DNA from 2 places in the Parageobacillus galactosidasius genome. Region 2 is predicted to be linked to the other one. Evidence: a T-box and tRNA genes for the amino acid it is inferred to sense, from the RefSeq annotation. Region 2 holds a T-box; the other holds one or more tRNA genes.
The links. The T-box of region 2 lies ahead of B9L23_RS15465 (valine--tRNA ligase). A T-box ahead of a tRNA ligase gene usually reads a tRNA of that ligase, here a tRNA-Val.
Positions count from the first base shown of each region.

Region 1: it has a tRNA-Val gene. The T-box ahead of B9L23_RS15465 (valine--tRNA ligase) is inferred to sense a tRNA for this amino acid. The anticodon was not compared.

Region 1 is NZ_NDYL01000001.1:536,157-550,996, forward strand. It holds gene B9L23_RS02790 (ABC transporter ATP-binding protein) at 1-579, opposite strand, end outside; gene B9L23_RS02795 (sensor histidine kinase) at 673-1,695, opposite strand; gene B9L23_RS02800 (response regulator transcription factor) at 1,695-2,393, opposite strand; gene B9L23_RS02805 (potassium channel family protein) at 2,519-2,923, shown strand; gene bcp (thioredoxin-dependent thiol peroxidase) at 2,990-3,460, shown strand; gene perR (peroxide-responsive transcriptional repressor PerR) at 3,711-4,163, shown strand; gene B9L23_RS02820 (YgzB family protein) at 4,190-4,546, opposite strand; gene B9L23_RS02825 (nucleotidyltransferase-like protein) at 4,692-5,570, shown strand; rRNA gene rrf (5S ribosomal RNA) at 6,643-6,759, shown strand; tRNA gene B9L23_RS02835 (tRNA-Val) at 6,770-6,845, shown strand; tRNA gene B9L23_RS02840 (tRNA-Lys) at 6,887-6,959, shown strand; tRNA gene B9L23_RS02845 (tRNA-Leu) at 6,970-7,054, shown strand; tRNA gene B9L23_RS02850 (tRNA-Gly) at 7,078-7,152, shown strand; tRNA gene B9L23_RS02855 (tRNA-Leu) at 7,159-7,244, shown strand; tRNA gene B9L23_RS02860 (tRNA-Arg) at 7,248-7,324, shown strand; tRNA gene B9L23_RS02865 (tRNA-Pro) at 7,328-7,401, shown strand; tRNA gene B9L23_RS02870 (tRNA-Ala) at 7,414-7,486, shown strand; rRNA gene rrf (5S ribosomal RNA) at 8,031-8,147, shown strand; tRNA gene B9L23_RS02880 (tRNA-Val) at 8,157-8,232, shown strand; tRNA gene B9L23_RS02885 (tRNA-Thr) at 8,415-8,487, shown strand; tRNA gene B9L23_RS02890 (tRNA-Lys) at 8,640-8,712, shown strand; tRNA gene B9L23_RS02895 (tRNA-Leu) at 8,718-8,799, shown strand; tRNA gene B9L23_RS02900 (tRNA-Gly) at 8,812-8,886, shown strand; tRNA gene B9L23_RS02905 (tRNA-Leu) at 8,895-8,980, shown strand; tRNA gene B9L23_RS02910 (tRNA-Arg) at 8,984-9,057, shown strand; tRNA gene B9L23_RS02915 (tRNA-Pro) at 9,085-9,158, shown strand; gene B9L23_RS02920 (DMT family transporter) at 9,507-9,851, opposite strand; gene B9L23_RS02925 (DMT family transporter) at 9,877-10,143, opposite strand; gene B9L23_RS02930 (TetR/AcrR family transcriptional regulator) at 10,197-10,751, opposite strand; partial or broken gene B9L23_RS20865 (GNAT family N-acetyltransferase) at 10,913-11,134, opposite strand; partial or broken gene B9L23_RS02940 (transposase) at 11,200-11,625, opposite strand; partial or broken gene B9L23_RS21625 (transposase) at 11,616-11,711, shown strand; gene asnB (asparagine synthase (glutamine-hydrolyzing)) at 12,238-14,136, opposite strand.
Region 2 is NZ_NDYL01000002.1:1,155,020-1,169,859, reverse strand. It holds gene yihA (ribosome biogenesis GTP-binding protein YihA/YsxC) at 1-71, shown strand, start outside; gene B9L23_RS15515 (LiaI-LiaF-like domain-containing protein) at 118-603, opposite strand; gene hemA (glutamyl-tRNA reductase) at 769-2,100, shown strand; gene ccsA (cytochrome c biogenesis protein) at 2,117-2,950, shown strand; gene hemC (hydroxymethylbilane synthase) at 2,965-3,900, shown strand; gene B9L23_RS15495 (uroporphyrinogen-III synthase) at 3,897-4,697, shown strand; gene hemB (porphobilinogen synthase) at 4,678-5,655, shown strand; gene hemL (glutamate-1-semialdehyde 2,1-aminomutase) at 5,674-6,969, shown strand; gene spoVID (stage VI sporulation protein D) at 7,096-8,313, shown strand; gene ysxE (spore coat protein YsxE) at 8,383-9,393, shown strand; gene B9L23_RS15470 (hypothetical protein) at 9,359-9,547, opposite strand; T-box leader at 9,703-9,941, shown strand; gene B9L23_RS15465 (valine--tRNA ligase) at 9,986-12,628, shown strand; gene B9L23_RS15460 (bifunctional folylpolyglutamate synthase/dihydrofolate synthase) at 12,724-14,016, shown strand; gene B9L23_RS15455 (VWA domain-containing protein) at 14,100-14,840, shown strand, end outside.

The sequences.
Region 1 (14,840 bases), on a different contig from region 2:
TTCCTGATGCAATGCTGTTAATGTTTCCATCACATCTTTTGAAGATTTTGAGTCCAGATTCCCGGTCGGCTCATCGGCAAAAATGAGCAGCGGTTCATGAATAATCGCCCGTGCAATTGCAGCGCGCTGCTGCTGTCCGCCTGAGACTTCATATGTCCGCTTATCGAGAATCCCTTCAATACCTAAAGTGGAAGCCACTGTTTGCAATCGTTGTTCCATTTCTTTAACGGGAATTTTGTCCAATGTGAGTGGAAGAATGATATTTTCTCCGATGGTTAACGTGTCTAGCAAGTTGAAGTCTTGGAATACAAAGCCGAGTTTTCGTCTGCGAAACAAAGCAAGCTCTTTTTTCGAAAGCTGCGATAGATTTTTCCCCTCTACCAACACTTCTCCCGTAGTCGGCTGGTCGATGGTTGCCAAAATATTAAGCAAGGTTGTTTTTCCGCTTCCGGATGGCCCCATGACTCCGACAAATTCCCCTTTTTCAATCGATAAACTGAAATTATCTAACGCCCGGTGCGCGGCCGATTGGCTAGAACGATATATTTTCGTAATCGAGTTTGCTTGCAGGATCGTCATAAAAAAATCCTCCCTTATGTTTTTCTACTGTCGATTATACGGAGGGAGATTGCTTGAACATATCGATTTTTCTTACAATGTCTGCTTGTTTTCTTACATTTTTGTCACATTGTAAAAAGTGATCGTGACGGTTGTTCCTTTTCCTTCTTCAGCAGAAATGGCAATTCCGTGGCCAAGATGGTCAACAATTTGTTTGACAAGGTATAACCCCATTCCAGTGGATTCGCGAAACCTACGCCCATTCATACCAGTGAAAAAAGGTTCAAATACGCGTCCGATATCTTGTTTTGGAATGCCGACTCCAAAATCTTGAACGGACAAAAACACTTCGTTTTCACGTTGAACAGCAGAAAGCACGATTTGGTTGCTGACGTTTTTTGAATATTTGATGGCATTGATGACGATTTGGCTAAGAGCGAACTGAAACCATTTTTGATCCGTTTCTACGAAAATTGTTTCGGGAATTTCCACGATGGGGTGAATGCGATTGCGAATAAAAGAGCGTTTGTAATGTTGAATGACATGGTTGACCATTGTTTTTAGCGGCAGCCGCTTTACATGAAAATCATGAGAAAAACGTTTTATTCGTTCCGAATACAGGGCCAGCTCCAATCCATGTTGCAGTCGTTCGAGTTCTTCGCGCATGCTATTCACAAATTCTCGGTCGAATTGGTCTTGAATGTCAAAGTTTTGCAAAAGTAAATCCATGACAGAAACCGGTGTTTTCATCTGATGTACCCATTGGTTCATAAATAATGATGCATCGTCCATTTCTTTATGCAATGATTGCAGTTCTTTTGTGTAATAACGATACTGCGAGTGGAGGAGTTTTTGAAAAGCATGCAGTAACGGAGACCCGCTAAAAGGGTGAGTGCTCATGTCTAACTGCCGCAAGTTGGACGATAAAAAACGATATGCATGGGATTGCCGCCAATAACGCCATGTTAAAAACATCACGATGCACACAAGGCTGATAACAAAAAGATAAACAAACATGCCAAAAGATGGATGGAAAGATTGTTCGAGCATATATAAATACACAATCGATAACAAAAGTACAGCATGAAGAAGATGAAAGACGGTCAGCGGGATATGCTCGCGCAAAAACAATTTCATTATGAATCCCTCCATGTCTCGACCAATTTATAACCGACACCGCGAACCGTTTCAATTGCCTGTTCGATTCCAATTTGCTGCAGTTTTTTGCGAACGCGTGTAATATTGACGGATAGTGTATTATCGTCGACAAATTCCGTATCATCCCACAATGACTCGAGTAGTTCTTCGCGAGATACAATTTTTCCAGATTTTTTCGCCAACCGTTCTAATAAAGTAAACTCCTTTTTTGTAAGCTCGATCGTTTTCTCTTTCCATTGAACCATATGTCGATCATATAACAGGTACAATCCTGATACTTCATATACATGGGGCTCTGCAGGAGCGGCGTAAGGACCGTATGTTCGCCGCAGTAAACTTTTGATTTTTGCCATGACCAGATCGAAATTAAATGGCTTGGTAATATAATCATCCCCACCGTTTTCAATGGCCATAATTTGGTTCATTTCATGACTGCGTGCGGAGATAAAAATAATGGGGCAAAGGGAAATCGTGCGGATTTGCCGACACCAATAAAAACCGTCAAATCGAGGCAGATTAATGTCGAGCAGTACAAGATGAGGGCGACATTTTATAAATTCCTTTTTTATGTCGTCAAACTGTTCTGCAATATGTGCGCGATATTCATATTTCTCAATATGATTTTTCAGCATGGAAGCGATTTTATCATCATCTTCGACAATCAAAATCGTATGCATTTTTTTCTCCCTCTCCATATCTTTCTTCCCGTACCATATTTTATTATATCGAATCCACTTATATAATGAATAATCAACTTTCTGTCTTCGTATATATGGTTATGGACAAGTATGAGGTGAGGGCGATGGAGTACGCGTTCGTTGGAATTGTAGCGACGGTGTTGATTGGAAGCATTACGTCTATTTGGACGACAAGTGTAAAAGCAACTCGTCGCATTTCCTTAGAAAATTTATTTGTCCTTATTCAATGGTATATCACGATGATGCTAGGTTTTGGGCTTATATATATGGTGCTTCAGATGAATGGGCATCACGTGTTTACCCCGTCTGCGAATAGAACGGCTAATGAATGTTTTTCTATACTTCAAGATAGTCTTTATTTAAGCGGGATCACGTTATTGTCAGTTGGATATGGGGACGTTACACCAATGGGGATTGGAAGATGGATTGCCATCATTGAAGCTTTATTGGGTTATATTATGCCTGCTGTACTTGTTGCTCGAACAATGCTTGACTGGGATGAGCGGTAATCGTTGCAATTTATTGTATCTTTCGCTACCCTAAAAACGAAAGAATAAGACAGTGGAGGGAAAACGATGTCTTTGCAAATCGGGCAACTAGCACCGGATTTCACATTGCCGGCAAGCAATGGGGAAATAGTTTCCCTTTCTGATTTTCGCGGGAAACATGTCGTATTATATTTTTATCCGAAAGATATGACGCCAGGATGTACGACAGAAGCGTGTGATTTTCGCGATCATTATGAAAAGTTTACAGAGACAAATACAGTTATTTTAGGAGTAAGTACGGATTCTGTAGAGCGCCATAAAAAATTTATTGAGAAATATCAATTGCCTTTTTTATTGCTCTCCGATGAAGAACATAAAGTAGCAGAAATGTATGGTGTTTGGAAGTTAAAGAAAAATTTTGGGAAAGAATATATGGGGATCGAGCGCTCGACGTTTGTGATTGATCGGGACGGAAGATTGGTAAAGGAATGGAGAGGAGTTAAAGTAAAAGGACATGTAGAAGAAGCGTTAGAATATATTTTAGAAAATTTAACGTAATTTTCCTTATATCTAGGTAAAAGTCCATGCGAAAAAGCCGATAATGCGTATGATGGATAGTAACCTCCTCAAATGAATGAAAGAGCGATATTGGTGCGGAACAACCTTCCGCACATTTTTTTTGCTAAAAAATGTGGCAAGTTCATATATTAATGATACGAATATTGACAAATAGCATAAAATACTTGTAGACTAATTATAAAAATTATAAAATAATAATTCTTTTTATTTTTTAAAGGAAGCGAGGTGCATGACGGTGTCTGATAATCAGCAGTTAAAAGAAGCGCTTGATACGTTAAAGCAGACGGGAATACGCATCACTCCGCAACGTCATGCGATATTGGAATATTTAATTAATTCGATGTCACACCCGACAGCAGATGAAATATATAAAGCGCTGGAAGGAAAATTTCCAAACATGAGCGTAGCAACCGTCTATAACAATTTGCGCGTTTTTAAAGAGGTCGGATTAGTGAAAGAGTTAACATATGGTGATGCATCAAGCCGCTTTGATTTTGTTACATCCAATCATTACCACGTTATTTGCGAACAATGTGGCAAGATTGTCGATTTTCACTATCCAGCATTAGATGAGGTAGAAGAGCTTGCTGCTCATATAACAGGGTTTAAAGTAGATCATCACCGTATGGAAATTTACGGAACATGTCCTGACTGTCAAGAAAAGACACGCCAACAACATTAAAAAGCTGATAGCGGGGGGGAATGCTATCAGCTTTTTCTCTTTTTTCGGTTATATTTTTCGTCAAACTCTTTTCCTTCTAACTCTGGATCTAATGTCAACGGCTCATTGCAAAACATACATAAATCTACCTTGCCAAGCATTTTTGTTATTTTGCCACAAGATGGACATACGACTTTCACTGCTCTTGTTGATAATGTTCCAATCCAAAAATAAACAACGGTGCTTGCGATGATGAAAAGAAGGCCTAAAATCATAAACAGTGTCATAACAAAAGGAGATGTACGGAAAAATATCCCTATATACATAACAATAAAGCCGACAAAAATTAAGCTCAAGGCAAATGTGCGAATTTTGTTGATTTTGCTCGAATATTTGATGCCCATTTATTGTCCCTCCTATACATAACACTATATCATAAAGTGGTGAAAAATGTGTCGCTATCTTCGGGAAGTTTAGAAACGACAAAGAGGATTTTTTGTTTTTTTGTCGAATAACCATGACATCATGAAGGAGATGGAGGAAACGATAATGGAGGATTTAATTCGTCCCATCTACCAAGAATGGGCCAGTCATCGTAATACATTAGGGATTTTGATGATTGAAAAGAAAGCGAACAATTCTGCTGTGACAGACACCTTTCATATCGTTTTATTGGTAGTTACTACTAATATGGCCCCGCCTATATTTGTGAAACATTATGTATCAGGAGAAGAAAAAGCGACGTTATATGTGGTCGATGAAACAAAATTAAATGAATGGCTTCTTCTTGGTTCCCATCGAAAGATTATTGATTGGATATTCTATGGGAAAATTTTATTTGACCGTAATGATTATATATATCAGCTCCGAAATCGTATGAAAGAATTCCCGGAAGAGATGCGGCAATTAAAAATGGGGATAGAATTTGCCAAATTAATTCGCAGATATATGGACGGAAAGGCATTTTTTGAGGCAGATCAACTGTTGGATGCGTATAATCATGTTATTCATGCATTGCATCATCTAGCGCGATTAGCTGTCATCGAACAAGGATTTTATCCCGAAGTCACTGTATGGAACCAAATAAAACAAATGGATGCGCAAATTTATAAGTTGTATGAAGAACTTGTCAGCAGTGAGGAGCCGTTGCAGAAACGGCTGGAGCTTTTATTTTTGGCAAGTGAATTTTTAATCCATTCGCGAATCCCATCAGGAGCTGCCCATTTGTTTAAAGTTTTAAGGGAAAAAGAGGGAGCATGGAGCATTGCGGAAATTATGCAGCATCCAGAGCTTTCATCGTATTCCGTAGATCTTATCATCATGCTGGAATATTTAGTAGAGAAAAAGGTCTTGTTTGTAGAAGAAGTGCCAACAAAAAGTCGCCATATATATCATCGTTACTATTCATTGCAAAATAAAGAACAGTAGTAGAATTTTTGTTTTATCGCACCTGCAATTTTATTTTGTCTGTTTGTTCGGGCTGCGCTTTTATTTTTTAGAATATAGCAATTCTGTTTGTAACATTTTCCCGAGAATTCTCCTTTCCTCTCGAAGTAAAGGAAGGTGAGGGATCGGGAGTTTTTTAATTCCTAAAAATATCTACTTGTGTAAGCAAGAAGTAGTAGAACGGTTCGCCCGCCCCATCGGTGTGGTGTCGACGTTGCTTACAGAATCTATCGAGAAGGCTTCCAATGTAGGTGGAAGGAGATTGCCTTCTTCTATGCAGAAGCTTTGTCGATGGAGGCGGTAAAAAACTCCCATCTCTTCATGGAGTGAAGGTGGGAGAGGTCTTCATGGAGTTTATTTCCTAAAAAAAATACAAAAATGTTATTGACTTGTTAAAAAAGAGATGATATATTATGAAACGTCGTCGCAACCAAGAAAGTTGCGAAACGATGTTAGCAAAAAAACACTTGACAATAAAAAATGAAAGTGTTAATATAAAAAAGTCGCTTTAAGAAAACAAATGTTCTTTGAAAACTGAACAAAACGAAGCGTCCACAACGAAAAGCGAAGGCGGCTTGACACCTTCGGTGTCAGTGCCGAATTAAATAAGCCAATCAACTTTCTTTTTGGAGAGTTTGATCCTGGCTCAGGACGAACGCTGGCGGCGTGCCTAATACATGCAAGGATGAGATTTCCCATCGCGTCAAGCGAGTAAGATCCCTCGAAGATGACGAGGTCGATAGGTCCGAGGTGGAAGCGTGGCGACACGTGGAGCTGACGGATACTAATCGATCGAGGACTTAACCAAGCGAAAAGTGGAGGCGAGCGCTTAGCGCCAAAAGGAAAATGTTCTTCGCCCGTAGAGGTGCTTGCACCTCAAGGGAGAAGGTTATTTGGCGCAAGAGAGCTAGGCATCGGAGTTAGACAACGGAAAAGCATAGGCCGCCTATGCAAGACGGCTTCTTCCAAACGGACGGTTATCTAGTTTTGAGGGAATGAAATTTCCCTTGACAATGTCAATGATTGAACTATAATGGAACTTGTCCATTACTTGCCTAGTGACAATAGCGGAGAGGAAACACCCGTTCCCATCCCGAACACGGAAGTTAAGCTCTCCAGCGCCGATGGTAGTTGGGGCCAGCGCCCCTGCAAGAGTAGGTCGTTGCTAGGCAGTTTATTATGGAGGATTAGCTCAGCTGGGAGAGCACTTGCCTTACAAGCAAGGGGTCGGCGGTTCGATCCCGTCATCCTCCACCATTACTTATTACAAATAGAATCAGTTGCTTTTCTCGAATGATGAGCCATTAGCTCAGTAGGTAGAGCATCTGACTTTTAATCAGAGGGTCGGAGGTTCGAATCCTCCATGGCTCACTCTTTGACCGCGGGTGTGGCGGAATTGGCAGACGCGCTAGATTCAGGGTCTAGTGCCCTTTACGGGCGTGGGGGTTCAAGTCCCTTCACCCGCACTCTATAACTCTATATTGAAGATGCGGAAGTAGTTCAGTGGTAGAACACCACCTTGCCAAGGTGGGGGTCGCGGGTTCGAGTCCCGTCTTCCGCTCCATTAATCGCCGGGGTGGCGGAATTGGCAGACGCACAGGACTTAAAATCCTGGGGTAGGTAACTACCGTGCCGGTTCGAGTCCGGCCCTCGGCATATGCGCTCGTAGCTCAATTGGATAGAGCATCTGACTACGGATCAGAAGGTTAGGGGTTCGAATCCTCTCGAGCGCGCCATTACGGGAAGTAGCTCAGCTTGGTAGAGCACATGGTTTGGGACCATGGGGTCGCAGGTTCGAATCCTGTCTTCCCGATTTAGAAAATATGGGGCCTTAGCTCAGCTGGGAGAGCGCCTGCTTTGCACGCAGGAGGTCATCGGTTCGATCCCGATAGGCTCCACTTATTCAAAAATTTAATGTTCTTTGAAAACTGAACAAAACGAAGCGTCCACAACGAAAAGCGAAGGCGACTTGACACCTTCGGTGTCAGTGACGAATTAAATAAGCCAATCAACTTTCTTTTTGGAGAGTTTGATCCTGGCTCAGGACGAACGCTGGCGGCGTGCCTAATACATGCAAGTCGAGCGGACCGAACGGAAGCTTGCTTCTGTTCGGTTAGCGATGAGATTTCCCATCGCGTCAAGCGAGTAAGATCCCTCGAAGATGACGAGGTCGATAGGTCCGAGGTGGAAGCGTGGCGACACGTGGAGCTGACGGATACTAATCGATCGAGGACTTAACCAAGCGAAAAGTGGAGGTGCCGCGCTTAGCTCTCGAAGCCAAATGTTCTTCACCCGTAGAGGTGCTTGCACCTCAAGGGAGGCGGAAGCCGCCTGCGCAAAACGGCTTTCTTCCAAACAGACGGTTATCTAGTTTTGAAGGAATGAATTACCCATCTTGACAAGACTATCTATTTATATATAATAAAACTTGTCCATTACTTGCCTAGTGACAATAGCGGAGAGGAAACACCCGTTCCCATCCCGAACACGGAAGTTAAGCTCTCCAGCGCCGATGGTAGTTGGGGCCAGCGCCCCTGCAAGAGTAGGTCGTCGCTAGGCAATTCATACGGAGGATTAGCTCAGCTGGGAGAGCACTTGCCTTACAAGCAAGGGGTCGGCGGTTCGATCCCGTCATCCTCCACCATGATAATACATATGAAGTGTGATTTTCCTTACATTCATGCCGGCTTAGCTCAATTGGTAGAGACGAGCCTAAGCTTCCGTGAATTCACTGCGAGTTGTCCCGACGCATATCACTTCGCTGAATAAGTGAGAAGAGGAAGGGACACAAAAAATTAAACGTATATGTCAATACTTCTTTCTTATGCCGGCTTAGCTCAATTGGTAGAGCAACTGACTTGTAATCAGTAGGTTGCGGGTTCAAGTCCTGCAGCCGGCACTGTAATAGTATGAGCCATTAGCTCAGTAGGGGAGCAACAAGCCTAAGCTCCTATGAATCCGCTACGAGTTGCCTCGACGAATCCTGCTTCTTTGAATTCACTAGTAGAGGAAGAGGCAACGAGAAACAACGAGTGTCTTTATTTACCACACGAGCCATTAGCTCAGTAGGTAGAGCATCTGACTTTTAATCAGAGGGTCGGAGGTTCGAATCCTCCATGGCTCACTTTTGCGGGTGTGGCGGAATTGGCAGACGCACCAGACTTAGGATCTGGCGCCTTACGGCGTGGGGGTTCAAGTCCCTCCACCCGCATCTTATAAGCGTGCGGAAGTAGTTCAGTGGTAGAACACCACCTTGCCAAGGTGGGGGTCGCGGGTTCGAACCCCGTCTTCCGCTCCATTAATGCCGCCGGGGTGGCGGAATTGGCAGACGCACAGGACTTAAAATCCTGGGGTAGGTAACTACCGTGCCGGTTCGAGTCCGGCCCTCGGCATATGCGCTCGTAGCTCAATTGGATAGAGCATCTGACTACGGATCAGAAGGTTAGGGGTTCGAATCCTCTCGAGCGCGTTAATCTTTTAATGAATATGTAGGAAGCGGGAAGTAGCTCAGCTTGGTAGAGCACATGGTTTGGGACCATGGGGTCGCAGGTTCGAATCCTGTCTTCCCGATTTAGAAAATATGGGGCCTTAGCTCAGCTGGGAGAGCGCCTGCTTTGCACGCACATTGCGAAAAACTTGTCGATTCCTTGGTGATGTGGTAGTCTATTCATGAGACATGAACCTCCTTGAGAATGGTTTGGTGACACATCTATTCTAATCAAGGAATCGGGTTCATGTCTCCTTTTTTGTTTTGTATGGATGTAAATTTATGTTAGTGAATTTGCTCATCTACAGATGATAATTTACAGTTAGGATTTACAAGAAATTCTTAACTTCATGGAGATAACTGATTGGGAGCCTGCTGTTCCATAATCTTCCTGACTTTCCGATGCGTCTACAAGTTGATTTTAAACATAATCAGGATGGTTTCCTCACATTTTCTGGACTTTTAGAAGTATTTAATAAGACTACCCCTCCAATTATTAATACTAAGCCAACTAATGTAATGATACTAAATGGATCTCTCCATAACAGTACACCAATTAACGCTGTTAAAGCTGTGCCCATCCCTGACCAAATAGCGTAAGCTAAGCTTAACGGAACTGTCTTAAGACATAATGATAAGCAATAAAATGATAATCCGAAACCAACAATCACTCCAATGGATGGGAATAAATTTGTAAATCCTTCCGACAATTTAAGCATTGTCGTACCAAATATTTCGCTGAAAATGGCCATTCCTAAAGCTATATAACCTTTCATACGATTACCTCCGACTCTCAAAGAGTTAATGAGAACTACTGAGTTTCAAAACAATAACTCCACAAATGATTAGAACTAAACCTAAACATTTTTTAAGATTAATACTTTCTTTATAAACGATAACACCAACTAATGCGGTTAAAGCCGTACCTACACCTGACCATATAGCATAAGCCGTACCCAGCGGTATTGCTTTAAGAGATAAAGATAGGAGGTAAAAAGCTGCACCATATCCAATTACTACTCCGATGGAAGGGAACAACTTTTTAAATCCGTTTGATACTTTTAGCATCGAGCTCCCAAACACTTCACTTATGATGGCTACTGCCAAAATTACATATGCATTCAAAATGAATCCTCCTTTTTTGTCATATTTATTAATTGCTGGAATACTTTTTCACGTAATTTGTCATCCAAGGGAGCTATATTAAAAAATTCTGAGTAATAAAGACCATCTATTGCTAACCGAATAATAGTTGCTGTTACAGGGTTTATACCATCCTGATCCACTTTGTTTTGCATAAACTGATAAATTTGGGACATACTTTTTAATAAATCTGGACTTAACATAGAAGCAGCAATTATTCCCACATATAACTCGGCGTTATGTTCCAGATCCTTTTTTGTTACCTCAATTAAAGCACGGCACCATTTACCTTTTTCTAATGGGTCTTTCTTAGCCTGATCCTCAATTAGCGTAATGAATTCTTCGAAAATATATTGTGCTAGTCCTATCAATAATGCTTCTTTATTTGGGAAGTGATATAATAAACCGCCTTTACTGATTCCCGCCTGTGTTGCCACAGAATCCAAAGTTAATTCATTAAAACCATTTTTGAGAATGAATTCTTTTGCAGATTTTAAGATATGCTGACGCTTTATTGTAGCTTTTGATTCCACATGCCTCACTCCTTAAAATAACCGTCTGGACGGTTTTATTATACCGTCTGGACGTTTTTTTTTCAAGACGGTTTTTTTTCAAAACGAAGAAAAGCCAAGCAAGGATCAGGCATGAAGCCTGACTGTAAATTAGCACATTATTTCAGAATCCCTTTTTCAAATTATTTCAGGCGTATTCGGAAATAATGTGCAAAATTAAACTCATTCCATTCCTCACGAAGAATACCCATTCGGATGGAATCATAGTATTCACCATTATAGTAGCGGCATTTTCTCATTCTACCTTCTAATCGCATTCCCAATTTTTCCGCACATCTGATCATTCGTGGATTTCCAGACCAAGTCGTCAGACCCACTCTCTCGATGGTTAGATTTTCAAAGAGATACTGTAGATGAGCAATTTTCATAACAATAATTACCATGTAAAAAGAAACAAACAGGGTACCCCTTATGCCACATGGAGCTGTTTTTTCACGGTATCAATGGGAATATTTTGTTTCGCTGCACAGTAAATGAACTCCACGAGGCTATGTCCTTTTCTCTTGCGCAAGAGATCGAGCCCATCAGAAAAATCGCTGTTCGACTCGAATAGGCTGTATACGTAAGCAAGCTGCACCAAGATCCAGTAGCGTTTCACCGCCCGAACCTGACGAACACGGTACCCATCGAGCTTCAGCTGGTCTTTCGCTTGTCGAAAAAAGCATTCGATCGACCAGCGTTGGGCATAGTGGCGCAAGATGTCTTCATCGCTTAGCTCCCGGTCGGTGCTCAAGACGCAGTGAAGATGTTCAGGTGTCATCGGCTGATCGGCTTTCCAAGCCAACAACACAACGGCATCATCGAGACCTTTCAGCGCTCCCTCGTAGCAAAATAAAATTGATCAAAAGGCGAGGATATGGGTATCGAAATATCCAGCGTTTTACTTTGCGTGTCCGTCTAGAGACCTCTATCACATTTTAACGTAAAAATCAAGTACATCTTTTGGTGATGAACCAATTAATTATTAATACACCAATTTATGTATATTAAACATGTAATAATGTTTTATGTAATAAAAAATCATTTTTTATTTTGTTTTTTATACTCTGCATATATCTTGGTTAACTCCTGTAATACTGTCAAACCATTCTCTCCCCGAATTTTTTGTTAATAATACGCTATCTCATCGGGGACTAACGTATTACCTCCAAAAGGAAAAATAAAGGCGCTCTTTGAACTCTCAGTTAAATATTTCGTTATCGACTTATCATAAACTGGATTCGTTGTTTCTATCAAGTTTAAATCGAGTCTTTCTGGTTTAATTCCTCCTGAAATAATCAATACTTCAAAACCATCTACCTTTTCTACTTTCCGCTTTGGATGGTCTAGAAAATAATTAAACACATCATTTAATGTAAACTCATATCCATCAAATAGAAAAGCACCCAAAGCTGAATTTTTAGAAGCTTGGGTGCAAATAGAAGACAGGCAACGAAAATCAGTCAAATTAGATTAATAGCGACAGCTTGTCTTTTCTATATATATTTGTAAAATCGTATTTCTTTTCCATGTATACTTGATGCCAAATCATAAAAGCAAGGACGGTCCAGATTTTTCGGCTATGGTCTGCTTTATTTTTGCAATGTTCGTCTAGTAAACGATACAATACATCTTTATTAAATAAATGATCGGTTGCGCTTTCTTTTATAATGTTTTTCGCCCAATCATGCATTTCATTTTTTAACCAATGACGAATTGGCACCGGAAATCCTAATTTTTTGCGATTTAAAACATGATCTGGAACAATTCCTTTTGCTGCTTTTCGTAGAATATATTTCGTCGTTTTGTTTGTCGTTTTCATTTCCGAAGCAATTTTGGCGGCTACTTCAAATACCTTTTTATCTAAAAATGGAACCCTCAACTCTAATGAATGGGCCATCGTCATTTTGTCGGCTTTTAATAAAATATCGCCTCGCAGCCATGTATGAATATCAATATATTGCATCCGGTTTACAGGAGGATAATGAGTTGTTTCTCTATAAAAAGGAGCTGTAATATATGTATATTCTAATCCCCTCTTATATCCTTTTAGCAGTTCTTGTTTTTCTGTCTCGCTATACATTTTCGCATTGCCGATATATCGTTCTTCCATTGGTGTTGTACCGCGCTCAATAAAGCTTTTTCCTTTTATTCCTTCCGGGAGTAGCCCTGCAATCACTCTCAAAGCTGATTTAACCGTACTTGGCATTCGCTCAAAAAGTTCCAATGACTGTGGCTCACGATAAATGTTGTAACCGCCAAATAACTCGTCAGCTCCCTCACCGGAAAGAACGACCGTTACATGCTTTCTTGCTTCCCGGGCAACAAAATAAAGCGGTACTGCCGCAGGATCGGCAAGTGGATCATCCATATGCCACATAATTTTCGGTAATTCCGCCATATATTCCTCTGGTGAAATGACATAGCTAATATTCTCAACGCCCAGCTTTTCCGCTGTTTCTTTTGCCACATCAATTTCACTGAAGCCTTCCCGCTCAAAGCCGACAGAAAATGTCTTGATATTAGGATTGAATTGTTTAGCAATTGCTGCAATGAAGGATGAATCAATTCCTCCTGATAAAAACGAACCTACCGGCACATCGCTGCGCATATGCACTTGCACGGAATCGAACAGCGCGTCGCGAATTTCTTTGACAAGTTCATCTTCTGATTGGATGATAGGTTGGAATTTGGCTTTCCAATAGCGATGAATGGTTAATTTTTCACCGATTTTTTTCTTCATATAGTGACCCGGCTCCAACTTTCGAATGCCAACAGACATCGTCATCGGTTCAGGTACATATTGGAATGTTAAATAATGCTGCAGTGAATCATAGTCTAATAAATCATTTTTAAGAGCGAGCAAAATACTTTTCTTCTCGGAAGCAAAAAACGTACGGTCGCCCTGTTCCATGTAGAAAAATGGTTTTATGCCAAACGGGTCACGTGCCGCAAAAATCGTTCTCTCTTGTTTGTCCCAGATGACGAAAGCAAACATACCTCGAAGCTTTTCTACAGCTTTTTCTTTTTCAGCACTATAAAGAGCAATAATGACTTCTGTATCGGAATGAGTAGTAAATTTATATCCCTTTGCAAGCAATTCTTCTCTCAATTCCACATAGTTGTAGATTTCCCCATTAAATATGATCCAATATCGTTCATTTTCATAGGACAATGGCTGGTGCCCTGTCTCAAGATCAATAATACTCAAGCGTCGAAATCCAAAATTCACGTATTCATCAAAAAAATAACCACCATCGTCAGGACCGCGATGAGTAATGATATCATTCATTTCTTGAAACGTTTCTTTCCATTTTTCATCGACGATTCTTGGATGATCATGAATACAACCAATAAAACCGCACATGATATTGCTATTCCCCCACTTTATCAAATTTAAATTTTATAGATTGTATCAAGACTTGGGTTAGCAAAATATAATACTGTAGATGAGCATTTTTCATTACAATAATTTCCATGGTTAGAGAGACAAACAGGGTACCCCTTACGCGATACGGAGCTGTTTTTTGATCACATCAATGGGAATATCTTGCTTTGCAGCGTCATAAAAACACCCGAAGTCGGTGAGGTAACCCGTAAGGGAGCCAGCCGCCGAAGGTGGGGCAAGTGATTGGGGTGAAGTCGTAACAAGGTAGCCGTACCGGAAGGTGCGGCTGGATCACCTCCTTTCTAAGGATGATACGAAAAGCGAAGGCGACTGGTTAGCCCCGACAGGCGCTGGAGGGCTCGCGAGGAGGCTGTTGCCGCCGCAGCGAGACCGAAGCGGCCCGAGGGGCTAGGAGCCGAAGCTAGACAGTACGAAAAGCGGAAGCGCCGCGATCAGCTCTCGAAGCCAAATGTTCTTCACCCGCTGAAGTGCTTGCACTTCGAGGGGGAAGGTTATTTGGCACAAGAGAGCTAGGCGCTGGAGCTAGACAGTACGAAAAGCGGAAGCGGCTGCCCTTATGGGCTAGTCGGAAGTGGGCGCTTCGGGTTTGTTCAGTTTTGAGGGAACATGTTTATGTTCTCTTCAATCAATCCGTTTTGCGCCTGCGTCTACCAGCGGATTCA
Region 2 (14,840 bases):
TTATTCTTTTTTCGGCAGAAACAGGCCAAGGAAAAGAAGAAGCATGGGCAGCATTGGAGCGATTCCTATAATCGAAAAAACACCAGCATGAAACGAGGCTGGTGTTTTTTGTATGGATTATTTCCTCTTTACCAATAATATGTATATACCCGCAAGGATTAGCCCAAGCGGCCAAAACTTCCAAATCGATGCAATGCCTGTTTCGACAATATAAAACAGCGGCTGAAAATGTTCGGAAAACAGCATAATAAAGGCTAATGCTAAAAAAAAGATGCTTTGGCCAAGGCCGCTTTTTACTTTTCGGGAGCTAATGAAAAATGCTATCGCAATGATAAAGAAAAAGACGCCGATATGATTTGGCCATTGTTTGAACCAATGGACAAGTAAAATGTGAAGTCCGAATCCAAACAAAATGATGCCTGGAAATAGGTGTTGGTATTCACGGGCGGAGTACGCCTGGCCGATCAGCGCCGCCCCGAGAATCATTAACAGTGCTGGCCAGTCTTGAAAAAGATGGGCAAATGAGGAGTGAAGCTGATTGGCAAAAAAGTAAACGCCCAGTCCAACAAGAATAATGCCAGAGAACGCAGCTTGTTTTTTCATCGGTTCCTCCCAGTTTTTCGACAAACTTTTTTATGATACACTTATACTGTATAAAGTTTATCATATGCTTTCTAGCATGTTCACACTTTTTTCATAAAGTAGAAAGACATATGTGCTATAATAAAAAAAGATATTTATGTACTTGATTAAGGGGGTATAAAGGAAGTGCATATTGTTGTTGTTGGCGTAAACTATAAAACGGCCCCTGTTGAAATCCGTGAAAAACTCACGTTTAGTGAGTCGGAATTGGTCGATGCAATGAAGCAATTGCAGCAGCAAAAAAGCATTTTAGAAAATGTGATTGTTTCTACATGCAATCGTACCGAAGTTTATGCAGTTGTTGATCAGCTGCATACCGGTCGTTATTATATAAAATCATTTTTGGCCAATTGGTTTCATATGGAAATCGATGCGCTTACACCTTATTTAAACATTATGGAAAATGAGGCAGCGGTCGAACATTTATTCCGTGTTGCTTCTGGTTTAGATTCGATGATTTTAGGAGAAACACAAATTTTAGGTCAAGTAAAATCAAGTTATCTTCTTGCTCAAGAACATGGAACGATTGGTACAATATTTAATCAGTTATTCAAGCAGGCGGTCACATTTGCAAAGCGCGCCCATTCCGAAACAGAAATCGGCGCAAACGCCGTGTCTGTAAGTTACGCGGCAGTAGAATTAGCGAAAAAGATTTTCGGGGATTTATCTTCGAAACATGTTTTAATTATCGGCGCTGGCAAAATGGGAGAATTGGCGGCGCAAAATTTATATGGAAGTGGCGTAGGAAAAGTAACCGTTGTCAACCGAACGCTCGAAAAAGCAGAGCAGCTGGCGAAAAAGTTTTCAGGTACGGCAAAATCGCTTGGTGAGCTATCCTGTGCGCTTCTGGAGGCGGACATTGTTATTAGCTCTACTGGAGCAAAAGATTATATCATCACGAAAGAAATGATGGTTCATGTAGAAAAAATGCGGAAAGGACGCCCGCTATTTATGGTCGATATCGCTGTTCCGCGAGATTTAGACCCAGCGCTTGCCGAGTTAGAAAGCGTCTTTTTATATGATATTGACGATTTAGAAGGAATCGTGCAAGCAAATTTAGAAGAGCGCAAAAAAGCGGCAGAGCAAATTGAACGTATGATCGGAACAGAGCTTGTTGCCTTCCAGCAATGGCTTCATACGCTCGGCGTTGTGCCTGTTATTGCGGCGCTTCGTGAAAAAGCGCTGGCGATTCAAGCGGAGACAATGCGGAGCATTGAACGGAAATTGCCGCATTTATCGGAACGTGACCGGAAAGTATTGAACAAACACACAAAAAGCATTATTAATCAATTGCTGCGCGATCCGATTTTACGCGCAAAAGAGTTGGCAGCTGAACCAAATGCCGAAGAAGCGTTGCAATTGTTTATGAAAATTTTTAATATCGAAGACGAAGTGAAAGCACAAAAGCAAGCAAAAACGGATGGTCAACGCGCCGCTATGCCGTCTCTACAGTCATAAGAGAGGATTTTGGCATATGTTAGAGATGACCATGCCCCGGTTATATGAGCTGTCTATTGTTTTGTACGTATTGTCTATACTTTTATATTTTACTGATTTTCTCCAACGTAACCGGAAGGCGAATCAAGTCGCTTTCTGGTTACTTTCTATTGTTTGGATGTTGCAAACATTTTTTTTCTTGTTTCGCATCATACAGACAGGGCGTTTTCCAATTTTAACGATGTCGGAAGGCCTCTATTTTTACGCATGGTTGCTCATTACGTTATCTCTTATCATTAACCGGTTGATGCGCGTTGATTTTATCGTCTTTTTTACGAACGTGCTAGCGTTTTTAATTTTGGCGATTCATACGTTCGCGCCAAATCACCATCAGTCACCGGCTGTTGCCGAAAAGCTGATTTCTGAATTGCTAATGATTCATATTACAATGGCATTATTGGCATATGCGGCGTTTTCGCTTTCGTTTATTTTTTCGGTATTGTACATGTTGCAATACAGCTTATTGAAGCGGAAAAAATGGGGAGAACGGTTATGGCGGATGGCTGATTTAACGAAATTAGATTTTATGTCTTATGTTTTAAATTTAATTGGATTGCCTATGTTGTTATTAGGATTGATTCTTGGAGTGATTTGGGCCTATATCAAAGTGGAAGATTTTCATTGGTATGATGTAAAAGTGTTAGGTTCGTTTGTTGTACTTGCAGTGTACAGTATTTACTTTTACAAGCGCATTGTCCAGCAAGTGCAAGGAAAAATGATTGCACTATGGAATATCGGTTCGTTTTTATTTTTATTGGTAAACTTTCTCTTATTCGGTAGTTTATCGAAATTTCATTTTTGGTATTCGTAGTGGAGGAATGAAAGATGCGAAAAATCATCGTTGGATCGCGCCGCAGCAAACTTGCGCTCACCCAGACGAACTGGGTCATCGAGCGGCTTCGGCAATTAGGAGCGCCGTTTGAATTTGAAGTAAAAGAAATTGTCACCAAAGGGGACAAAATTATTGATGTAACGTTATCCAAAGTCGGTGGCAAAGGATTGTTCGTAAAAGAAATTGAACATGCAATGCTAAACGGCGAAATTGATATGGCAGTACATAGCATGAAAGATATGCCCGCTGTTTTGCCTGATGGTCTTATCATTGGCTGCGTGCCGCCGCGTGAGGATCATCATGATGTGTTGATTAGTAAAAACAAAGAAACGTTTGCGAATCTTCCAAGTGGAGCGATCGTTGGGACAAGCAGTTTGCGCCGTTCTGCACAAATACTGGCAAAACGGCCGGATTTAAAGATCAAATGGATTCGCGGCAATATCGATACGAGACTTGCGAAGCTGCAAAACGAAGATTACGACGCCATTATTCTTGCGGCGGCCGGATTAGTGCGCATGGGTTGGGCAAGAGATGTCATTACGGAATATTTATCAACAGATGTATGTCTTCCTGCTGTTGGACAAGGAGCGCTGGCGGTGGAATGCCGCGAAAACGATGAAGAATTGCGGGAATGGCTGCAAAAATTAAACGATGTTCATACCGAGCGGGCTGTTTTGGCCGAACGTGCATTTTTACAACAAATGGAAGGCGGCTGTCAAGTGCCGATTGCGGGATATGCATATATTGACGATCGCGAGGATATCGTTTTAACCGCTCTTGTTGCTTCTCCAGACGGAAAAGAGATATATAAAGAAACGGTAAGCGGATCGAATCCGGAAGAAGTCGGAACGAACGCTGCGAAAATGTTAATAGAGCGTGGCGCGAAAGCATTAATTGATCGTATTAAAGAGGAGATGAATCGACAGTGAGCGGTCCGTTGTCGGGAAAAACGGTGCTTGTGACAAGAGGAAAAGAACAGGCGAAAGCGTTCTCTGAAAAACTGCGCAAAGCAGGAGCAACGCCGATTGAAATTCCGCTTATTTCGATTTCTCCTTCTTCCCATCGTGAAGAAATTGAACGATGTGTGCGCCAGCTTCCCAATTATGATTGGCTCATTTTTACAAGCGCAAATGGTGTCCGTTTTTTCTTCCCATTTGTCAAAAAGGAAACTCCGCTTCCAAAAGTGGTGGTAGTCGGAAAGAAAACGGCGGCGGCTTTAAAAACGTATGGCGTTTCTCCTGCTGCCATTCCTAGCGAATTTGTCGCCGAAGGGATGATCGAGGCGCTAAAACCGCTTGTTAAGCCGCGCGACCGCGTTCTTTTAGTGAAAGGAAATTTAGCAAGGCCGGTATTGCGTGATGCGCTGATCAATATGGGAGCAGACGTAACGGACCTTATTGTGTATGAAACGTTGATGAATGAATCAGGAAAAGAACAATTGTTATATCTGTTGCGGGAAAGAAAACTGGATGTGATCACGTTTACAAGTTCCTCTACCGTACAAAGCTTTATACGGATGATGGAAGAAGAAGATATCGCTTCACTACTTAGCGGCTGCGTGATCGCCTGCATCGGTCCGATTACGAAGGAAACAGCAGAAAAAGCGGGACTTGCCGTGCATATTTGTCCAGACGAGTATACGATTGATGATATGATAAAAGAAATGGAATTATATTTTGCAAAAAGGACGATGGAGGGAAAAATAAATGGCAACATTACAATTTGATCGCCATCGCCGCCTGCGGCAAACCGCGAATTTACGAGCGATGGTGAGAGAAACACATCTTCATGTAGACGATCTTATTTATCCGATTTTTGTCGTCGAAGAAAAAGGGGTAAAACGGGAAATACCATCCATGCCAGGGATCTATCAATTTTCTCTTGACCGTTTAAATGAGGAAATGGATGAAGTCGCCCAACTAGGCATTAAATCGGTAATCATTTTCGGTGTGCCGGCAGAAAAAGATGAAGTCGGCTCACAAGCATATTGTGAGCATGGGATCGTTCAGGAGGCGATCCGCCAAATCAAAGCAAATTATCCAGATGTCGTTGTTATTGCGGATACATGTTTATGTGAATATACAAGCCATGGACATTGCGGTGTAGTCGAAAACGAGCAAGTGTTAAACGATCCGTCGCTTGAATTGCTTGTAAAAACAGCCGTCAGCCAAGCGAAAGCGGGCGCGGATATTATCGCACCTTCTAATATGATGGACGGTTTTGTTGCTGCGATTCGCCAAGGACTCGATGAAGCCGGATTTACGAATGTGCCGATTATGTCGTATGCGATTAAATATGCGTCCGCATTTTACGGTCCGTTTCGTGATGCTGCGGACAGCGCGCCGCAATTCGGCGACCGGAAAACATATCAAATGGATCCGGCCAATCGCCTCGAGGCGTTCCGCGAAGCGGAATCGGATGTGCGTGAAGGCGCTGACTTTTTAATGGTAAAACCAGCGCTCGCTTATATGGATATTATCCGTGACATTAAAAACCATTTCCATCTCCCGCTTGTCGCCTATAATGTCAGCGGTGAATATTCGATGGTCAAAGCAGCGGCGCAAAACGGATGGATTAACGAAAAAGAAATTGTCATGGAAATGCTTACCGGCATGAAGCGGGCAGGCGCCGATTTAATTATGACGTATTTTGCTAAAGATGCGGCTCGCTGGCTAAATGAATAGAAAGGAGAACCGTGAATGGTGCGAAGTTATGAACGTTCAAAAGCAGCGTATGAGGAAGCGGTCCGGCTGTTGCCAGGCGGTGTCAACAGCCCGGTGCGCGCGTTTAAATCCGTAAAAATGACGCCAATTTTTATGGCGCGCGGCAAAGGTTCGAAAATTTACGATATCGACGGCAATGAATATATTGATTATGTGTTGTCATGGGGTCCGCTTATTTTAGGTCATGCGAATCCTCGCGTTGTCGAAGCGCTAAAAAAAGTGACGGAAAACGGCACGAGTTTTGGCGCCCCGACATTGATTGAAAACGAGTTAGCGAAATTAGTGATTGAACGGGTGCCATCCATCGAAATTGTTCGCATGGTAAACTCCGGAACAGAAGCGACGATGAGCGCGCTTCGGCTGGCACGCGGCTACACTGGACGCAATAAAATTGTTAAATTTGAAGGATGCTATCACGGCCATGGCGACTCGTTGCTTATCAAAGCCGGTTCAGGAGTAGCGACGCTTGGGTTGCCGGATAGCCCTGGTGTTCCGGAAGCGGTGGCGCAAAATACGATTACTGTTCCTTATAATGATTTAGAAAGCGTTCGCTACGCATTTGAACGGTTTGGCGAAGATATCGCCGCTGTCATCGTCGAGCCGGTTGCGGGAAACATGGGTGTCGTTCCGCCGGTTCCAGGATTTTTGCAAGGGTTGCGAGATATAACAAAACAATATGGTTCCCTTCTTATTTTTGATGAAGTCATGACAGGCTTCCGCGTTGATTATCATTGTGCGCAAGGCTATTTTGGCATTGAACCGGATTTGACGTGTCTTGGAAAAGTCATCGGCGGCGGGCTTCCGGTCGGAGCGTATGGCGGAAAAGCGGAAATTATGGAAAAAGTCGCTCCTAGCGGCCCGATTTATCAAGCCGGCACCTTATCGGGAAACCCGCTCGCCATGACGGCCGGATATGAAACATTGATTCAGCTGACGCCGGAAACATACGATGAATTCCGCAAAAAAGCGGATCGATTGGAAGAAGGATTGCGCGAAGCGGCGGAAAAATACGAAATCCCGCATACGATTAACCGCGCTGGCTCCATGATTGGTTTCTTCTTTACGAATGAAGAAGTAACAAACTATGAAAAAGCGAAAACATCGAATTTAGAAATGTTCGCGACATATTATCGCGAAATGGCGGAACAAGGAATTTTCCTTCCTCCGTCGCAATTTGAAGGATTATTTTTGTCCACGGAACATACGGATGAAGATATTGAAAAAACAATCGCCGCTGCAGAGCGCGCGTTTGCGAAAATTCGCGAAGGGAAGTAAAAGAAAGGGTTGTCCATCTTTTGATGGGCAGCCCGATTTTTTTATTCATATTGCTCGTTCGTCCTTCATACAATGGGTAATGTCATAGAAAATTTTGTTGGTAAGGGACGGAAGGAGGAGTTTGGATTGGAGCAATCGTATTTGCGGTTTTCCCTTGAGGAATCGATCTGGTTTAGAAAAGGACAGGAAGTCGCCGAATTTCTCTCTATTTCGCTGGACCCGATTGTTTCGGTTGATGAATATGAACAGTATATTACGATTCGCGGAGCGTTAGAATTAAGCGGAGAATATCGGATGGCGGGAGGGGAAGAAAGCAGCGCAGATCCTTTTGATTTTGCAAGCCATCGATTCGTTCAGCATATTTCTACGCGCGAAGATGGCATTAGTGAATTATCGCATCGTTTTCCAATCGATATTACGATTCCGAAAAACCGCATCCAACATTTAGAAGATGTGTATGTGACGGTAGAATCGTTCGATTATGATTTAGATGAAAATGGAAGATTGCTAGTGACAGCGGATATTTCGATCAGCGGAATTAGCGAAGCGCCGCTTGATGAACCTTATGAACCTTCGTTAGTAGAGGAAGAAGACGAAGACCTGTTGTTTGAACCGTTTGAAGTTGTCGCGCGCAAAGAAGTATACGAGGAAGAACAAAGAAAGCAACAATCGGAAGAAGAGACATCTTCTATTTTCAACCATGCACTGCAGGAACAAAATGAAGACGAAGCACAAGAAATGACGGCTATCTATCGCGAAGAAACAAAACAGGAAGAAGAAACAGCCGTGCCGCTAAATAACAATGAACAGCTAGAAGAAACAGTCGAGCGGCTAGAAAAAACGAAAGAAAAAGCTGCACAGCTAGAAAAACCAGAAGAAAAAGAAGAAAAATCCGCACAGCTAGAAAAACTAGAAGAAAAAGAAGAAAAATCCGCGCAGCTGGAAAAACCGGAAGAAACAGCCGCACAACTAGAAGAAAAGGAAGCGGTGAAAGCAGAAGAAGAAAACGTTGCTCCACAACAAGAAGCAAAAGTATCGATTGGATCGATGAAAGAAAAAGATGCTGATGAAATGAAAGAAGAAATAGATGAAAACGAAAAACAAAAAGTAAAGAGTGAAAATGCATTGTACTTAACGAAACTATTTGCGAAGAATCAAGAAGAGGAATTTACGAAAGTAAAAATTTGCATCGTTCAGCAAGGAGATTCGTTGGACAAGATCGCCGATCGGTACGATATAACCGTCCAGCAGCTGCTTCGTGTCAACCAATTGGAAAGCCCTGAGGAAATCCATGAAGGGCAATTGTTATATATACCGGCACTAGCGGGAAGCCGCTCTTCGTAGTGAGGGAAACATGATTCCTCACTTCTTTTTATGGAGGGGGTCGTTTCATTGAACAGAGAACGCATCGAAATGTATACGCCCATTTTACAGCAATACGGGTTAAAGCCGTTTCGCGTTGATGATTACGGGAAAGTAAAAAAAATCCATACGAACGCTGGTCTATTTGCTTTAAAAGAAATAACGAACGCCAGGGAAATGGCAGCCATTCAACAATCGTATATTTTTTATGGAAAACAATCTGTTCCTCTTTACTTGTCAAAACAAGGTTTTCCGTTTGTATCGTATGGCCGGCATTATTATTTAATGCCATGGATTTCATCCGATGAGAGAAAAGAAAAACGAGAACATGTCCGCTCTTTTTTTCGCGACCTTGCTTATTTACATCAAAAGTCACTCAAACAAATAGATATTAACGAAGAAGAGATAAGAAATTACTATGAGAATAAAAAAAGAGAATGGGAAAGGCAGCGCGCCTTTTTGCAATCATATGTGGAAAAGTGCGAAAATGCATGGTATATGTCTCCGTTTCAGCTGCAATGCTGCACGTATTTTCATGAAACAATGCAAGCGTATTGGTTTGCGGAAACGGAGCTAGAGAAATGGTATGAAAAAATGAAAGAAACAAAAAAATGGAGAATTGCCTGGATTCACGGAAAGGCACGGCTTTCACATTATATAGAGATGGAAAATGACAATCGTTATTTTTTTAGTTGGGAACGCGCCAGTTGGAACTCTCCGCTTTTCGATGTAATCATTGCGCTTCGTTATCATATGCGCACATTTCCGCCGATCGGTGATGAATGGGTGGAAGGGATGGAAGAATACGGAAAAACGTTGCCGATGTTAGAAGAGGAATGGTCCTTTCTTTTCAGCCATCTTGCGCAGCCGCATTTTTTATATCGCTGCATTTATGAGTATGAGATGAAGCGGCAAAACAGAAAAAGTGAACGGGAATATGTTTCCGAACTGCAACGCCGTTACTTTACAATGAAAAATATGGAGTATGTCGTCATGCGCCTTGTCCAGCGAAAAGAAGCAGAAGAAGCTAAATCCACTCCAGATGAAACGCCACCGCAATAAGCACAAAAATGGCCAATAAGATGACATCAAACGTCGTGGGTAAAAAAATGGTGCGAATCGCTTGAAAAATCGTGATTGGAATAATCACTTGCGCACAAACGGCACGAATTTGCCGAAGCCATGGCGGCCATGAATAATAGTTAAATCGTTTCATCGAGCATTTCCTCCCTCGGGCATGTTACTATTAAAATATGATTGGATATTGTTTTTGTCACCAAAAACGAAGAAATGGAATAAATAAATAAAAACTTGGCAAAGATGATTGACGATGAAACAAGTTTTTCGTAGTATAATAAACAGAAAAATAATAAAAAAGCGAAGACAGGGAAGAGTACAACGAATAACGCCTTCAGAGAGGGAAATCAGTAGCTGCGAGATTTCCTAGGACGGTTATCGTTGGAAGGTCGCCCTGGAGCTGCTTCTTTGAACGGTGTTTGCCTAGTAGAGGAAGCCGGTCGCAGACCGTTATCGCAATGAAGTGCTTAAGCAAATTCTTTTTGCTTAAGAAAAAAGGTGGTACCGCGAAAGAGTCTCCTTTCGTCCTTTTTAGGATGAAAGGAGTTTTTTATTGATAAGAAGGAGGGAAAACAAAATGGAACAAAAAGATATTACAATGTCTACGAAATACGACCATAAAGCCGTAGAAGCCAATCGATATCAATGGTGGCTTGACGGAAAATTTTTTGAAGCGACGGGCGATCCTGATAAAAAGCCGTTTACGATTGTCATCCCGCCGCCAAACGTAACAGGGAAACTCCATTTGGGACATGCGTGGGATACGACGCTGCAGGATATTATTACACGCATGAAGCGGATGCAAGGCTATGACGTTCTATGGCTTCCGGGAATGGACCATGCCGGAATCGCCACACAGGCAAAAGTAGAAGAAAAGCTTCGCAAGCAAGGACTTTCCCGCTATGATTTAGGACGGGAAAAGTTTCTTGAGGAAACGTGGAAATGGAAAGAAGAATACGCGAGCCACATTCGCCAGCAATGGGCAAAATTAGGGCTTGGCCTCGATTATATGCGTGAGCGCTTTACGTTAGATGAAGGTTTATCGAAAGCGGTGCGCGAAGTGTTCGTATCGCTTTACCGAAAAGGGCTTATTTATCGAGGCGAATACATTATTAACTGGGATCCGATAACAAAAACGGCGTTATCGGATATTGAAGTGATTTATAAAGAAGTAAAAGGCGCGCTTTATCATATGCGCTATCCGCTTGCCAACGGCTCCGGGTATATCGAAGTGGCAACGACCCGTCCGGAAACGATGCTCGGCGATACGGCGGTTGCCGTTCACCCAGATGACGAGCGCTATAAACATCTCATTGGCAAAACGGTTATTTTGCCGATTGTCGGCCGCGAAATTCCGATTATCGCCGATGAGTATGTCGATATGGAATTCGGATCGGGTGCGGTGAAAATTACACCGGCACATGACCCGAATGACTTTGAAATCGGAAACCGCCACAACTTGCCGCGCATCCTCGTTATGAACGAAGACGGCACGATGAATGAAAACGCAATGCAATATCAAGGGTTGGACCGTTTCGAATGCCGCAAGCAAATCGTCAAAGATTTGCAAGAACAAGGAGTGCTATTTAAAATCGAAGAACATGTGCATTCAGTTGGGCATAGCGAACGCAGCGGAGCGGTTGTCGAGCCGTATTTGTCGACACAATGGTTCGTCAAAATGAAGCCGCTCGCGGAAGCGGCCATTCAGCTGCAAAAAACGGAAGGAAAAGTGCACTTCATTCCGGAACGCTTCGAAAAAACGTATTTGCATTGGTTGGAAAACATTCGCGACTGGTGTATTTCCCGTCAATTATGGTGGGGGCATCGCATTCCGGCTTGGTACCATAAAGAAACAGGAGAAATTTATGTCGACCATGAACCTCCGGCTGATATCGAAAACTGGGAGCAAGACCCGGATGTGCTGGATACGTGGTTCAGCTCTGCCCTATGGCCGTTTTCAACGATGGGCTGGCCGGATACAGAGGCACCGGATTACAAACGCTATTATCCAACCGATGTGCTTGTCACTGGATATGACATCATTTTCTTCTGGGTATCGCGCATGATTTTCCAAGGTCTTGAATTTACCGGGGAAAGACCGTTTAAAGATGTATTAATCCATGGTCTTGTCCGTGACGCGCAAGGAAGAAAAATGAGCAAATCGCTCGGCAATGGGGTTGACCCGATGGATGTCATCGATCAATACGGCGCCGATTCGCTTCGCTTCTTCTTGGCTACTGGAAGCTCGCCTGGGCAAGATTTGCGCTTTAGTACGGAAAAAGTCGAAGCGACATGGAATTTTGCCAATAAAATTTGGAATGCATCCCGCTTCGCGCTGATGAACATGGGCGGAATGACGTACGACCAGCTTGATTTAAGCGGAGAAAAAACAGTGGCGGACCATTGGATTTTAACGCGTTTAAACGAAACGATTGAAACGGTGACAAAACTTGCCGAAAAATATGAATTCGGTGAGGTCGGCCGCGTGTTGTATAACTTCATTTGGGATGATTTATGCGATTGGTATATTGAAATGGCGAAGCTTCCGCTTTATGGGGATGATGAAGCAGCGAAGAAAACGACTCGTTCTGTATTGGCATATGTGCTTGACAATACAATGCGCCTGCTTCATCCATTCATGCCGTTCATTACCGAGGAAATTTGGCAGCACCTTCCACATGAAGGAGAGTCAATTACGGTAGCGAAATGGCCGGAAGTTCGTCCAGAGCTTTCCAACCACGAAGCGGCGGAAGAAATGCGTTTGCTTGTGGACATTATCCGCGCGGTTCGCAACATTCGCGCCGAAGTGAACACACCGTTAAGCAAACCAATCAAGCTGCACATTAAAGCAAAAGACGAGCATATTCAAGCGACATTGGAAAAGAACCGCGTGTATTTAGAACGGTTCTGCAATCCGAGCGAACTGTTGATTGCAACTGACATCCCAGCTGCGGAAAAAGCGATGACAGCGGTCGTTACTGGTGCGGAATTAATCTTGCCGCTTGAAGGGCTCATTAACATCGAAGAAGAAATCAAACGGCTCGAAAAAGAACTTGAAAAACTCAACAAAGAAGTCGAGCGCGTGCAGAAGAAGTTAAGCAATGAAGGTTTCCTTACGAAAGCGCCTGCGCACGTGGTGGAAGAAGAACGGAAAAAAGAAAAAGACTACTTAGAAAAACGCGAAGCTGTTCGCGCGCGCCTTGCCGAATTAAAAAAATAGACAACGCGCCGCCGCTTCTTTTATCATGAAGACGAATCCAATAGATTTGGATTCGTCTTTTCTCATCGCATTCAGATTAGCAAGGGGGAGACAGAATGATTCGTACATATAAAGAAGCGCTGGAATGGATTCATGGACGTTTGCGTTTAGGAATTAAACCGGGATTACAACGGATGGAATGGTTGATGGACAAGCTTGGACATCCAGAGCGCCTTGTTAGAGCGATTCACGTTGCTGGAACAAACGGAAAAGGATCAACGGTAAGCTATTTGCGTCATATTTTACAAGCGGCAGGTTACTCTGTCGGAACGTTTACTTCTCCGTATGTGGAGCAATTTAATGAACGAATAAGCGTAAATGGAAACCCAATTCGTGACAAGGAAATCGTTGAACTCGTGCAAGTAATCCAACCGCTTGCAGAAGAATTGGAAAAAACAGAACTTGGCGCGCCGACGGAATTTGAAGTCATTACGGCGATGATGCTTTATTATTTCGGGAAAAAGAATATTCAAGACGTTGTGCTTATTGAAGCCGGACTTGGCGGCCGCTTTGATTCGACGAACGTCATTTATCCGCTTCTTTCCATTATCACCAACATCAGCTATGACCATATGAATTTTTTAGGAGAAACATTAGAAAAAATCGCCTTTGAAAAAGCGGGCATCATTAAATCAGGCGTTCCGGTGATTACCGCGGCAAACCAGCCGGAAGCATGGGCGGTGATTTCCGAAAAAGCGAAGTCACTGAAAGCGAAAACATATCGATTAGAAGAAGACTTTTTTATTGTTCATCATGAGTCAACAGAGGATGGCGAACATTTTTCAATGGAAACAATATTTTCGCAATATCCCGATTTAAAAATAACGATGTTTGGAGAACATCAAGTGCAAAATGCGGCGCTCGCGGTGATGGCAGCGGAGTATTTGCGGATGTGCTATTCGTTTTTGATTGAAAAAGAGCATATTTATGAGGGGATAGAGAAAGCGAAGTGGATCGGACGATTTGAGCGGGTAAGCAATAAGCCGCTGATTATTATTGACGGCGCTCATAACGCGGCAGGTATTCATAGTCTTGTTAATACGGTACGTTCGCACTATCCAAACAAAGATGTTCATGTGTTATTTGCCGCGCTGGCAGACAAACCGCTTGAGCAAATGATTCCGCCGCTTGCCGAAATTGCCAAAACGATAACGTTTACTTCGTTCGATTTTCCGCGCGCAGCGTCGCCTGAGCAGCTTGCCGCCTTGTGCAACCATCCGCACAAAGCAACGACGGACGACTGGAAAGGCTGGGTCAAAGAAAAGAAAAAACAAAAACGAAGCGATGACCTTTTCTTGATTACCGGATCGCTTTACTTTATTGCGGAAGTAAGAAAGTTATTGATGTAAATGAAATTTTTGTATATTTCCGCTGAAAAGTCTTGCTATAATAAAAGTAATAGGACTTTGGTAAGGGATAGGGGGAGAGGAGTGTGGCGGAGAAGAGAAAAATTTGGTGGTTGTTTATTGCACTGTTTTTCAGTTTTTATTTAGGAGATGCCACTAATATCGTGTTTGGGGAAAGTAATGACTCCAATAACGCCACTTTAGATTTTACGATTACCTCTTCGCAACTAGAATATGCGAAACCGCCAAACGGGGATGCGCAGGGGCGATTGGATGTAACTTTAATCCCAAAAGGCAGGGTGGACAACATTGTTCGCCCGCCGATTGATGTCGTGTTTGTGTTTGACGTGTCAGGGTCGATGACGCCTTTGAAGCTTCAAAGCGCAAAATATGCGCTTCAATCCGCCGTCGATTATTTCAAAGCGAACGCCAACCCGAATGATCGATTTGCCCTTGTTCCGTTTTCCGATACAGTAGTAGTCAATAAAGTAGTTCCTTTTTCTGCGCAGCAAGATGTCAAGGAACAATTAGATCTTATTTCCAGAACAGCGAACAGCCTCACTGCCGACGGAGGAACGAACTATACACAGGCGCTGCAACAAGCCCAGTCGTTTTTTAATGACCCAACCCGGAAAAAATATATCATTTTTTTAACGGATGGGATGCCGACGGTGTCGATAGCAAAGGAACCGATTACGTATAAAGTTTGTGAAGGAATATTGTTCTGGAAAACGTGCAACCAAGTCACGGAAAATTTAAACGTACAATATGTTTTATATTCCAATGGCATAACGGCAGCCCGAACGATCTATTATCCTGATCACCCA